One region of the Actinoplanes sp. CA-252034 genome, then DNA from elsewhere that is predicted to be linked to it. Evidence: riboswitches for the same ligand, from Rfam matches in the RefSeq annotation. Region 1 holds a riboswitch; each other region holds the start of a gene.
What was found. Region 1 has a riboswitch for cyclic di-AMP ahead of ACQPZW_RS02460 (transglycosylase family protein). Riboswitches for the same ligand answer to the same signal wherever they lie in the genome.
Positions count from the first base shown of each region.

Region 2: it holds a riboswitch for cyclic di-AMP, as region 1 does, so the genes downstream of both, ACQPZW_RS21030 (C40 family peptidase) here and ACQPZW_RS02460 (transglycosylase family protein) in region 1, are expected to answer to the same signal.
Region 3: it holds a riboswitch for cyclic di-AMP, as region 1 does, so the genes downstream of both, ACQPZW_RS08160 (C40 family peptidase) here and ACQPZW_RS02460 (transglycosylase family protein) in region 1, are expected to answer to the same signal.
Region 4: it holds a riboswitch for cyclic di-AMP, as region 1 does, so the genes downstream of both, ACQPZW_RS32075 (transglycosylase family protein) here and ACQPZW_RS02460 (transglycosylase family protein) in region 1, are expected to answer to the same signal.

Region 1 is NZ_CP191846.1:530,988-533,178, forward strand. Features, by position in the region: gene ACQPZW_RS02455 (saccharopine dehydrogenase family protein) at 1-788, opposite strand, end outside; cyclic di-AMP (ydaO/yuaA leader) riboswitch at 997-1,143, shown strand; gene ACQPZW_RS02460 (transglycosylase family protein) at 1,128-1,679, shown strand; tRNA gene ACQPZW_RS02465 (tRNA-Arg) at 1,683-1,755, opposite strand; gene katG (catalase/peroxidase HPI) at 1,832-2,191, opposite strand, start outside.
Region 2 is NZ_CP191846.1:4,631,032-4,633,222, reverse strand. Features, by position in the region: gene ACQPZW_RS21035 (flagellar M-ring protein FliF C-terminal domain-containing protein) at 1-170, opposite strand, end outside; cyclic di-AMP (ydaO/yuaA leader) riboswitch at 646-824, shown strand; gene ACQPZW_RS21030 (C40 family peptidase) at 831-1,406, shown strand; gene ACQPZW_RS21025 (hypothetical protein) at 1,545-2,191, shown strand, end outside.
Region 3 is NZ_CP191846.1:1,751,674-1,753,864, forward strand. Features, by position in the region: gene ACQPZW_RS08155 (MurT ligase domain-containing protein) at 1-738, opposite strand, end outside; cyclic di-AMP (ydaO/yuaA leader) riboswitch at 1,134-1,308, shown strand; gene ACQPZW_RS08160 (C40 family peptidase) at 1,315-2,130, shown strand.
Region 4 is NZ_CP191846.1:7,039,654-7,041,844, reverse strand. Features, by position in the region: gene ACQPZW_RS32080 (lysostaphin resistance A-like protein) at 1-322, shown strand, start outside; cyclic di-AMP (ydaO/yuaA leader) riboswitch at 610-856, shown strand; gene ACQPZW_RS32075 (transglycosylase family protein) at 859-1,422, shown strand; gene ACQPZW_RS32070 (MFS transporter) at 1,549-2,191, opposite strand, start outside.

The DNA.
Region 1 (2,191 bases):
CGACCGTACGCCCAGCCGCGCAGCGCGTTGCTGCGCCGCACGACCCGGGTGTTGTAGGACGCCATCACGAACGGCGCGAGGTGCCCGCGGACGCTGGGGTCCACCTCGGATCCGGGAAGGGTGAGCATGTCGGGTTGACGGCCGAGGTCCGGCTCGGCGCTGCGGTCCGGGCTCAGAGAGTACGGGCTGGCCCCGATCTTGCGCAGCCGGGTGTCCTTCTTCATCACGTCGACCTGGTGACGCATCGAGTCGATGGTGCCGCCGCTGACTCCGCCGCGCATGCTGGTCACCACGAGTGTGGTGTCGGTGAGCTCGCCGGCGCCGTCGCGGCTGACCTGCTCGTGCAGGACGTGCACGCCGATATCGGACGGAATCGAATCGAAGCCGCAGGAGTGCACGATCCGTGCTCCGGTGCGCCGTGCGGTCTCGTGGTTCTCGTCGATGCTGTCCCGGGCGAAGAGCACCTCACCGGTGAGGTCCACGTAGTCGGTGCCGTTTTCGGCACATGCGCGGGCAAGTGCCCTGCCGTACTTCGCATAAGGCCCCACGGTGGTCACCACGACTCGCGCGCGGCCGGCCATCGTGGTCAGGGCTTCCGTGTCGTCCGCGTCGGCGACGACGACGGGCAGGCCGAGGCCGAGACCCTCCAGTTTCGCCGCGGAGCGACCGCCCAGCGCGAGTCGTGCGCCCTCCGGCGCGTGCTCGGCGAGATAGCGCGCCACCAGCGCGCCGACGAAACCCGAGGCGCCGTAGACGATCACGTCGAATTCGCGCTGTTGATCGCTCATGGCTGCCGATTGTGCACCCTTGGTGGAGTGTGCGCACCTGTTGCGCCACGCCGAGATCGGCACGTTAGCCACACAAAGGAAGATCAAAGCAGCTAATTTGTGACCTACAACTCCATTGCCGCGTATCGCATAACCCACCAGCAGCGCGGCGAAATCGATAGTCCGCAAGAGGGCGGGCACCGTGGCCGGAACGCCGAGTCCAGCCGCCGACCACGGTTCGACGACACCACAGGCATGGAGCGGGGGACCCAAGAGTTCCTCGGCGCTACGGCGCCTCGGGGTGAAGCCGCCACCGCGGCCGGGCACCTCTGCCCGAACCCGACAGCTGACCTCGTAGGCGTGGAGGACAAGCTCATGGCTCACATCGGAAAACAACTCCATCGCGCGATCGGCCTGATGGCCGCCGGTCTCGCCGGCAGCGTGGCCCTGGCGGGGCCCGCGAATGCCGACATCAACTGGGACGCCATCGCGCACTGCGAATCCGGGGGCAACTGGGGTATCAACACCGGAAACGGCTACTACGGGGGCCTTCAGTTCAGCCGGAGCACCTGGCGCGCCTACGGCGGGACGAAGTACGCGTCCACCGCCAACCGGGCCAGTCGGTCGGAACAGATCCGCGTCGCCGAACGCGTGGTACGCGGGCAGGGCATCGGTGCGTGGCCGACGTGCGGACGTCGGCACGCCTTCACCGCGGCGTCGCGTGGGGGTGTCCGCAAGGCGCACCGGGTGAACCGGTCGTCGGGAAGTTACGTGGTGCGGCGCGGGGACACCCTGGCGCGGATCGCGGCACGCAACGACGTGCGGGGCGGCTGGCGAGCGCTTTACCGCATGAACTCGGACGTGCTGCGCAGCCCGCACCACCTGCGGGTGGGGCAGCGCTTGAAGTTGTGAGAGTGGGCCCGGCGCGATTTGAACGCGCGACCTACCGCTTAGGAGGCGGTTGCTCTATCCACTGAGCTACGAGCCCGACGATGCTGAGGGTACCAGCCGGGGTTGCCCGGGTCGGTGCGGCCGACCCGGGCAACGGCCGAAAACGTGGCCGATCAGGCCAGGTCGAAGCGGTCCAGGTTCGCGACCTTGACCCACGCCGCGACGAAGTCGGTGACCAGCTTCTCCCTGGCGTCGTCGCTGCCGTAGACCTCGGCCTGCGCGCGCAGGATCGAGTTCGACCCGAAGATCAGGTCGGCCCGGGTGGCGGTCCACTTGACCTCGCCGGTCCGACGGTCGCGGCCCTCGAAGGTCTCGCCGTCGGAGTCGGTGGCCGACCAGGTGGTGCCGAAGTCGAGCAGGTTGACGAAGAAGTCGTTCGTCAGCACGCCCGGCGTCTCGGTGAACACGCCGTGCTTCGAGCCGGCGGTGTTCGCGCCCAGCACGCGCAGGCCGCCGACCAGCACGGTCAGCTC
Region 2 (2,191 bases), 4.1 Mb from region 1:
GCGGCATCGGCTGTGAGTCCCGCCCGGATGTCGGCGGCGGCCGCCGAGACGGTGTGACCGCTCACGGCCGCGGCCGCGGGCGTGGCGCCGGCACTCACGCCGCCGGCGAGGGTCAGCGCCACCAGCGCGGCGACCGGCCCGGCTGCGTGCCCGCTGCGGGGACGGGTCATCAACGTGTCTCCTCACGGTTGCCGTCCGGCGTCGGCGCGGCTCCATCGCCGGCCGGTGCGGTCGATCGGGTCTGCCTCATCGTTCGGCGGGACGGCGGGGTGAGACATCCGCAGGTTGCGGGTCGGTTGCCCTACGGGGCGGTGCCGCCCGACTGGTCGGCCATTCCGGCGCGGCGGATCGGGCGACCACTGTCGAGACTACGCAGAGCGACCGGCCACATTTCGCCGTGTTCCCCTTCACAGATCCACACCACCACCGTGTGATCACACATGAGCGGGGCGTTTCGACAAACCTCGCAACGGGCGTCCAAAACGGACACGATCCCGGGCGTACGTCACGGTGCGTGATCGAGGAGGCGGGCCGGTACCGCCGCGGGCCGGGCTATCAAGGAGAGGCGGCGGGCACCTGCCCGCCGGTCGTGTCGACCTGGACCACGCCGAGCCCTGCCCCGGTCCGACGGCACGAGCCCGCATGACGAGTCATGAGGCGATCGGGGGCAGGGACGGGGGAACCATTCATCGGTCCTCGACCGGCACGCCGTTCGCGGCGGTCCGGGACGTGAGGGCCTCGGGGTGAAGCCGCCAGCGTGCGGCCGGGCAATCCTTCGCGCCCGAACCCGACAGCTAACCTCGCAGGCGTGCCGGAGGGATTCCTTCACCGTGCGCGTAAGTACCCTGAGCCGGCCCACCCGTACCGTGGGAACCGGCACTCTCGCCCTGTCCGTGGGTCTCGGTCTGCTCACCGGCGGGCTCGGCACTCCACAGTCGGTCTCCGCCGCCCCGCAGGTGGCGACCGTCGCCGCCGTCCAGACGTTGCCGCAGACCACCCTGGCGGTGAGCCTGTCCACCGTCACCACCACCTCGGCAGCCGCCAAGTCGAAGCTTGCCGGCAACCGGGTCGTGAGCGAGGCGGCCCGGCACAAGGGCAAGAAGTACAAGTTCGGCGCCGCCGGGCCCAAGCGGTTCGACTGCTCCGGTTTCACGATGTACGTCTACAAGAAGGCAGCCGGCAAGAAGCTGCCGCACAAGGCCAATCTGCAGCAGCGGTACGGCAAGGCGGTGGCGAAGTCGAAGGCCCGCGTGGGTGACCTGATCATCATCCGCAAGGGCACGCGCGGCACGCACGCCGGCATCTACGCCGGCGGCGGCAAGATGTGGTCGGCGCCGCGGACCGGGAAGACCGTCTCCAAGCAGAAGATCTGGAGCAAGAGCTACGTCGTCCGGCGTCTGGTCTGAGCCACCGGCACCCCGTTGCACATGGCCGCGGCGTCCGCACCCGTCTTCGTGGGGTGCGGGCGCCGCGGTGATCACGGCGGCACCGAGCGGGAGAACGCCACCGCGGCCGGGACGGGAGCGGCTGACTAGAGTGTGGCGGTGACGCTGCTGTTGAAGCTCGTTCTCGCTCCGCTGCTGGTGGTGGGGTCGTCGCTGGCGGGCCGCCGGTGGGGCGATCGGGTGACGGGTGTGCTGGTGGCGTTCCCGATCGTGGCCGGTCCGATCCTGCTGATCATCTCGGTGGAGCACGGTGTGGCGTTCGGCGCCCGGGCGGCCGCGGCTTCACTGCTGGGCCTGGTGTCGCTGGCGGTCTTCGCGGTCGTCTTCGCCTACGCCGGCCGCCGATGGCGGTGGCCGGGCGCATTGGCAGTGGCCTGGCTGGCGACCGGGCTCGCCGACATCGTGCTCGCCGGCCAGAGTCTGGCGGCGGGTTGGGCACTGCTGCTGGTGATGGCGACGATCTGGGCCGGACGGCGGCTGGTCGCGGTCATCGATGAGGGCCCGTCCAGCGCCGGTACGGTGCGGTCACCGTGGTGGGATCTACCGGGGCGCGCGGTGGCGACGGCTGCGCTCGTGCTGTTCGTGACGGGAATCGCGGCCACGGCGGGGCCGGTGGTGACGGGCATCCTGGCACCCTTCCCGATCGCGACGAGTGTGGTGGCCGGATTCGTGCACGCCCAGCAGGGCGCGCCGGCGGTGATCCGGACGATGGCGGGGGTGCTGCACGGGCTGGCCGGGTTCGCGGT
Region 3 (2,191 bases), 1.2 Mb from region 1:
GCCGGGCAGTTGCAGCTTGACCAGGTGCCAGTCACCTCGCGGGTCGATCACGCCCTCGTCCTCGACGACCCACTGCGGGCGTGGGCGGCGCAGCGGGCAGCCGGTGCACCACCAGTCACCCTGCTGGCGCTCGATCGGGTGGCCGCTCTCCGGGCAGACGAACGAGTCGTCGAGCCATCGCTGGCCGGCGCTGAACCAGGTGATCTGCTGGCTGCCGGACGCGGCCCACACCACCATCGGGTCGTCGGAGTTGGCGACCACCCGGATCTCGGGGTGGCCGGCGAGGGCCGTCTTCCACAACTGCGCCATCATCGCCACCTCCTTCGCCCGGTCGAGCTGGTCGCGGGAGAGGTTGAGCAGCGCCACGACCTTGGGCTTGGTCTGGTCGATGACCTGCGCCAGGTAGTGCTCGTCGACCTCGAGGACCGCGAACGGGGTGTGCCCCTCCTTGGCCAGCGCCGAGGTGTGGCCGGTCGGCATGTTGGCGCCGAACGAGTTGGTGGCGACCCGGCCGAGGACACCGACCGCGGCCGCGGTCAGGCGGGTCGTCGTGGTCTTGCCGTTGGTCCCGGAGACCAGCGCGACGGCACGGCCGACCGCGAGGTGGGTCAGCAGGTCAGGATCGATCTTGAGGCCGATCCAGCCGCCGATCACCGAACCGTCGCCGCGGCCCGCGGCCCTGGAGAGCGCCGCCGCGGTCTTCGACACGGAGGTCGCGACCTTGGCGATGAGAGGCATTCCGTCCGTCACGCCAGCGAGGGTACCGGACTCGAACGTTACGACGCGTTGCCAGACCGTCAAGATCACGATGTGGCCGGTGTTTTCCCCGGTCCGGGCTTTTCGGACGTGTGGCCCGTTAGTGACGGGACTATTTGTGTGTTCTGTTTCACCCGTAACCTTCAACGCAGCGTATCTGCCCCATTACCTTCGGTGGGAGCAATTGTCTCGTGGAGGTAACAAACTGGACACCGACAGATGTGCCAATCACGGAGCGTGACATTCCTCCCGCTGACGATCATGGCCGGACTCGGGTACCAAAGATTCGCCGGACGCATTCCGCTCGCCGGCCGCACCGGATCGGTTCACGCCGAGCCCTGCCCCGGGCCGGACCGGTGCGACACCGCAGTTGAGCCACACAGACAAGGCATTCGGGGCAGGGACGGGGGACCCAATACCGGTCCGTCCGGCGCCGCGGAGGCTCTCCGTGGCTCGCCGGGAGGACCTTGGGGTGAAGCCGCCCACCCGCGGCCGGGCAACCTTCCCGCCCGAACCCGACAGCTAACCTCGCAGGCGTGCCGGAGGGATCTCTTCACCGTGCACGAACACAGTTCGAGCCGGCGCCGCCGCGCGTCCATCGGCACCGGAACCGTCGCACTGTCCCTGGGTCTCTGCCTCTGTGCCGGGCAGTTGATCGCCGCGTCACCCGCGGCGGCCGCCACGACCCCCGCCGTCACCCCGGTCGCCGCCGCTGCGGTGGCACCGAAGGTCACACCCTCGATGTGGTCGGCGGCGAGCACCCGCAGCCTCAAGTGGGGCTCCACCCTCAAGGTCACCGCCAAGGTGATCGACCCCAACACCAAGCAGGTCGCCAAGGGCACCGTGCGGCTCCAGGGCTACAGCAACGGCGCGTGGCGCACCTGGGACACGGAGACCGTCAAGAACGGCGTGGTCTCGCTCACCGCCAAGCCGACCAGCACCGTCTGGGTCCGGACCGTCTTCACCGGGACCGGCTACAACCAGAAGGTCACCAGCAAGGTCAAGGTGACGGTCAAGGCCAGCGGTGCCAAGGTGCTGGCGGAGGCCAAGAAGCACAAGGGCGCGCTGTACAAGTACGGGGCGTCCGGCCCCAAGCGCTTCGACTGCTCGGGCTTCACCAAGTACGTCTACAAGAAGGCGGCCGGTAAGAGCCTGCCTCACAAGGCGAACACGCAGCAGAAGTACGGCAAGTCCGTCGCGAAGGGCAAGAAGCAGGTCGGTGACCTGATCATCTTCCGCAACGGGTCGTACGGCTACCACGCGGGCATCTACGCCGGCAACGGCTACGTCTACGACTCACCCCACACCGGTGCCCGGGTCGGCAAGCACAAGATCTGGAACAAGAACTACGTGGTGCGCCGCCTGGTCGCCTGACCGGTTGCACGGCGGCAGTAAGAAGTGTCGTCTGACCGGTTTGCACAGCGGCAGTAGTAAG
Region 4 (2,191 bases), 4.3 Mb from region 1:
GCCGTGGGGCTTCGCCGACCTGATGCTGTTCGGCGTGGTCGCCGGCTGGGTGACGGTGCGCACCGGTGGGCTGGAGGCCGCGGTGGCCCTGCATGTCATGAACAACCTGCTCGGCACCCTGGTGGCGGCCGCGTTCGGCCAGCTCACGATCGACGAGACCGCGGCCGACATGCCGTGGCAGGGCTTCGCCGTGGACGTCCCGCTCCTTCTCGGCTTCGCCGCAGTGATCATCTGGCTGGCCCGGCGGCGCGGCCTGGCCACCGCCACCCCCGTCACCGGCTACCCGGCAGGCGTCTACTCCCTGGTGGCCGGCGTCCGCTGACCCGCTTCACGGCCCGGCAAACCTCCCGAGCATCGATGACCGGCCCGAAAAGCGGGTAATGGGAAGCTTTGTGGCCCGCCGGGTGACCCGATGAAAGCCGACAGCCCGTCCCGTTGAGCCACGAAAAAACAGGATGAAACAGGTATAAGCCCAGTGTCGGAAATTCCCGTCCACAATGAAGATCAAAGTGGGCAAATACTGAGAAGAACGTCACTCTGAAGGGCGATCGGGTTGGCTCCGAGCCCATCGACGTGGTTACCGTCGGGCAGTCCCGCGTTGCGGGCACTGTGGACGGACCGCCGAGTCCTGCCCCCGTCCACAGACTCGATAGGAGGGCAGGAGCGGGGGACCCAATCTTCACGGCGCGCGGGATGCGCGCCTAGGGGTGAAGCCGTGTGCACGCGGCCGGGCCAGCGAGGATCGTTCACGACGGCGGACGCCGTCGCCCTGATCGCCTGAGAGGTGAGACTCCAGGCAGGTCGAGAACGATCCGTGCCCGAATCCGACAGCTCACCTCGCAGGCGTGGAGGATCTCCATGTCTCGGATCGGTAGTAGACGAGTTCGCCTTGCCCTGGTTCTGGCAACCGCCGGAGTCACCGGAGCCGGCGTCCTGCTCGGCCCGGCCACTCCGGCTCAGGCCGCGCGCCAGGTCAACTGGGATGTCGTCGCCAAGTGCGAGTCCGGCGGCAGGTGGCACATCAACACCGGCAACGGGTATCACGGCGGCCTGCAGTTCAGCCGCAGCACGTGGAAGTCGAACGGCGGTGGCAAGTATGCCGCGACCGCCGACAAGGCCACCAAGGCCGAGCAGATCGCCATCGCCAACAAGCTCTACGCCAAGCGTGGCCTGAGCCCGTGGCCGACCTGCGGTAAGAAGTCCGGCGTCTACAAGGCGACGACGGCGACCTCGAAGAAGAAGGCCAAGAAGACGTCGGTCAAGGCGACCGGCAAGACCTACGTGATCCGTTCCGGTGACACGCTCGCCGCGATCGCGCGGAAATACAAGGTCAAGGGCGGTTGGCGTACGCTCTACGCGCTCAACAAGGACAAGCTCCGCGGCCCCGCCCTGATCTTCCCGGGGCAGCGCATCCGCCTCTGACCGTCGCGTCGGGACCGTGCGCGTCGGGACACTGCGCGTCGGGACCGTGCTGGGGTGGCGTCACGCAGTCGTTGGACTGCGCGGCACCACCCCGGCGCGGTCCGCCGCCTCGAGTCGGACGTGGCGTCAGGGCCGGACCGGCTGCAGCGCAGCGGTGGCCCGCGGCTGCCGCAGAACGGCCACGGCGACCAGCAGGCCGGTGGCCAGCAGTCCCGCCGAGGTGGCGAAGGCCAGCCGGTAGCCGCCGGTCAGCGCCTCCGCCGGCGTGCTCCCGGCCGCGAGCAGCCCGCCGGTGCGCGACGCCGCCAGGGTCGACAGCACCGCGACGCCGATCGCCATGCCGACCTGCTGGGTGGTGTTGAACAGTCCCGACGCGAGTCCGGCGTCGCTGTCCCGTGCCCCGGACATGCCGAGGGTGGCCAGCGCCGGCAGGACCAGCCCGCCGCCGGAGATCAGCAGCATCACCGGCAGCAGGTCGGTGACGTAGTCGGCCCGTACCGGGATCCGGGTCAGCAGCCCCATCGCCGCGATCAGCAGCACGAGCCCGGCGATCAGCACCGTGCGGGCGCCGAACCGGGCATTGACCCGTGCCGACACGAACAGCGACACGGCCCCGATCCCGACCGCCGCCGGAAGCATCGCGAGCCCCGTCTCCAGCGCGGTGTAGCCGAGCACCCTCTGCATGTACAGCGCGACCAGGATCTGGAAGGCGAACATGCCGGACAGTGCCAGCATCTGCGCCAGGTTGGCCCCGGTGACGTTGCGGGAC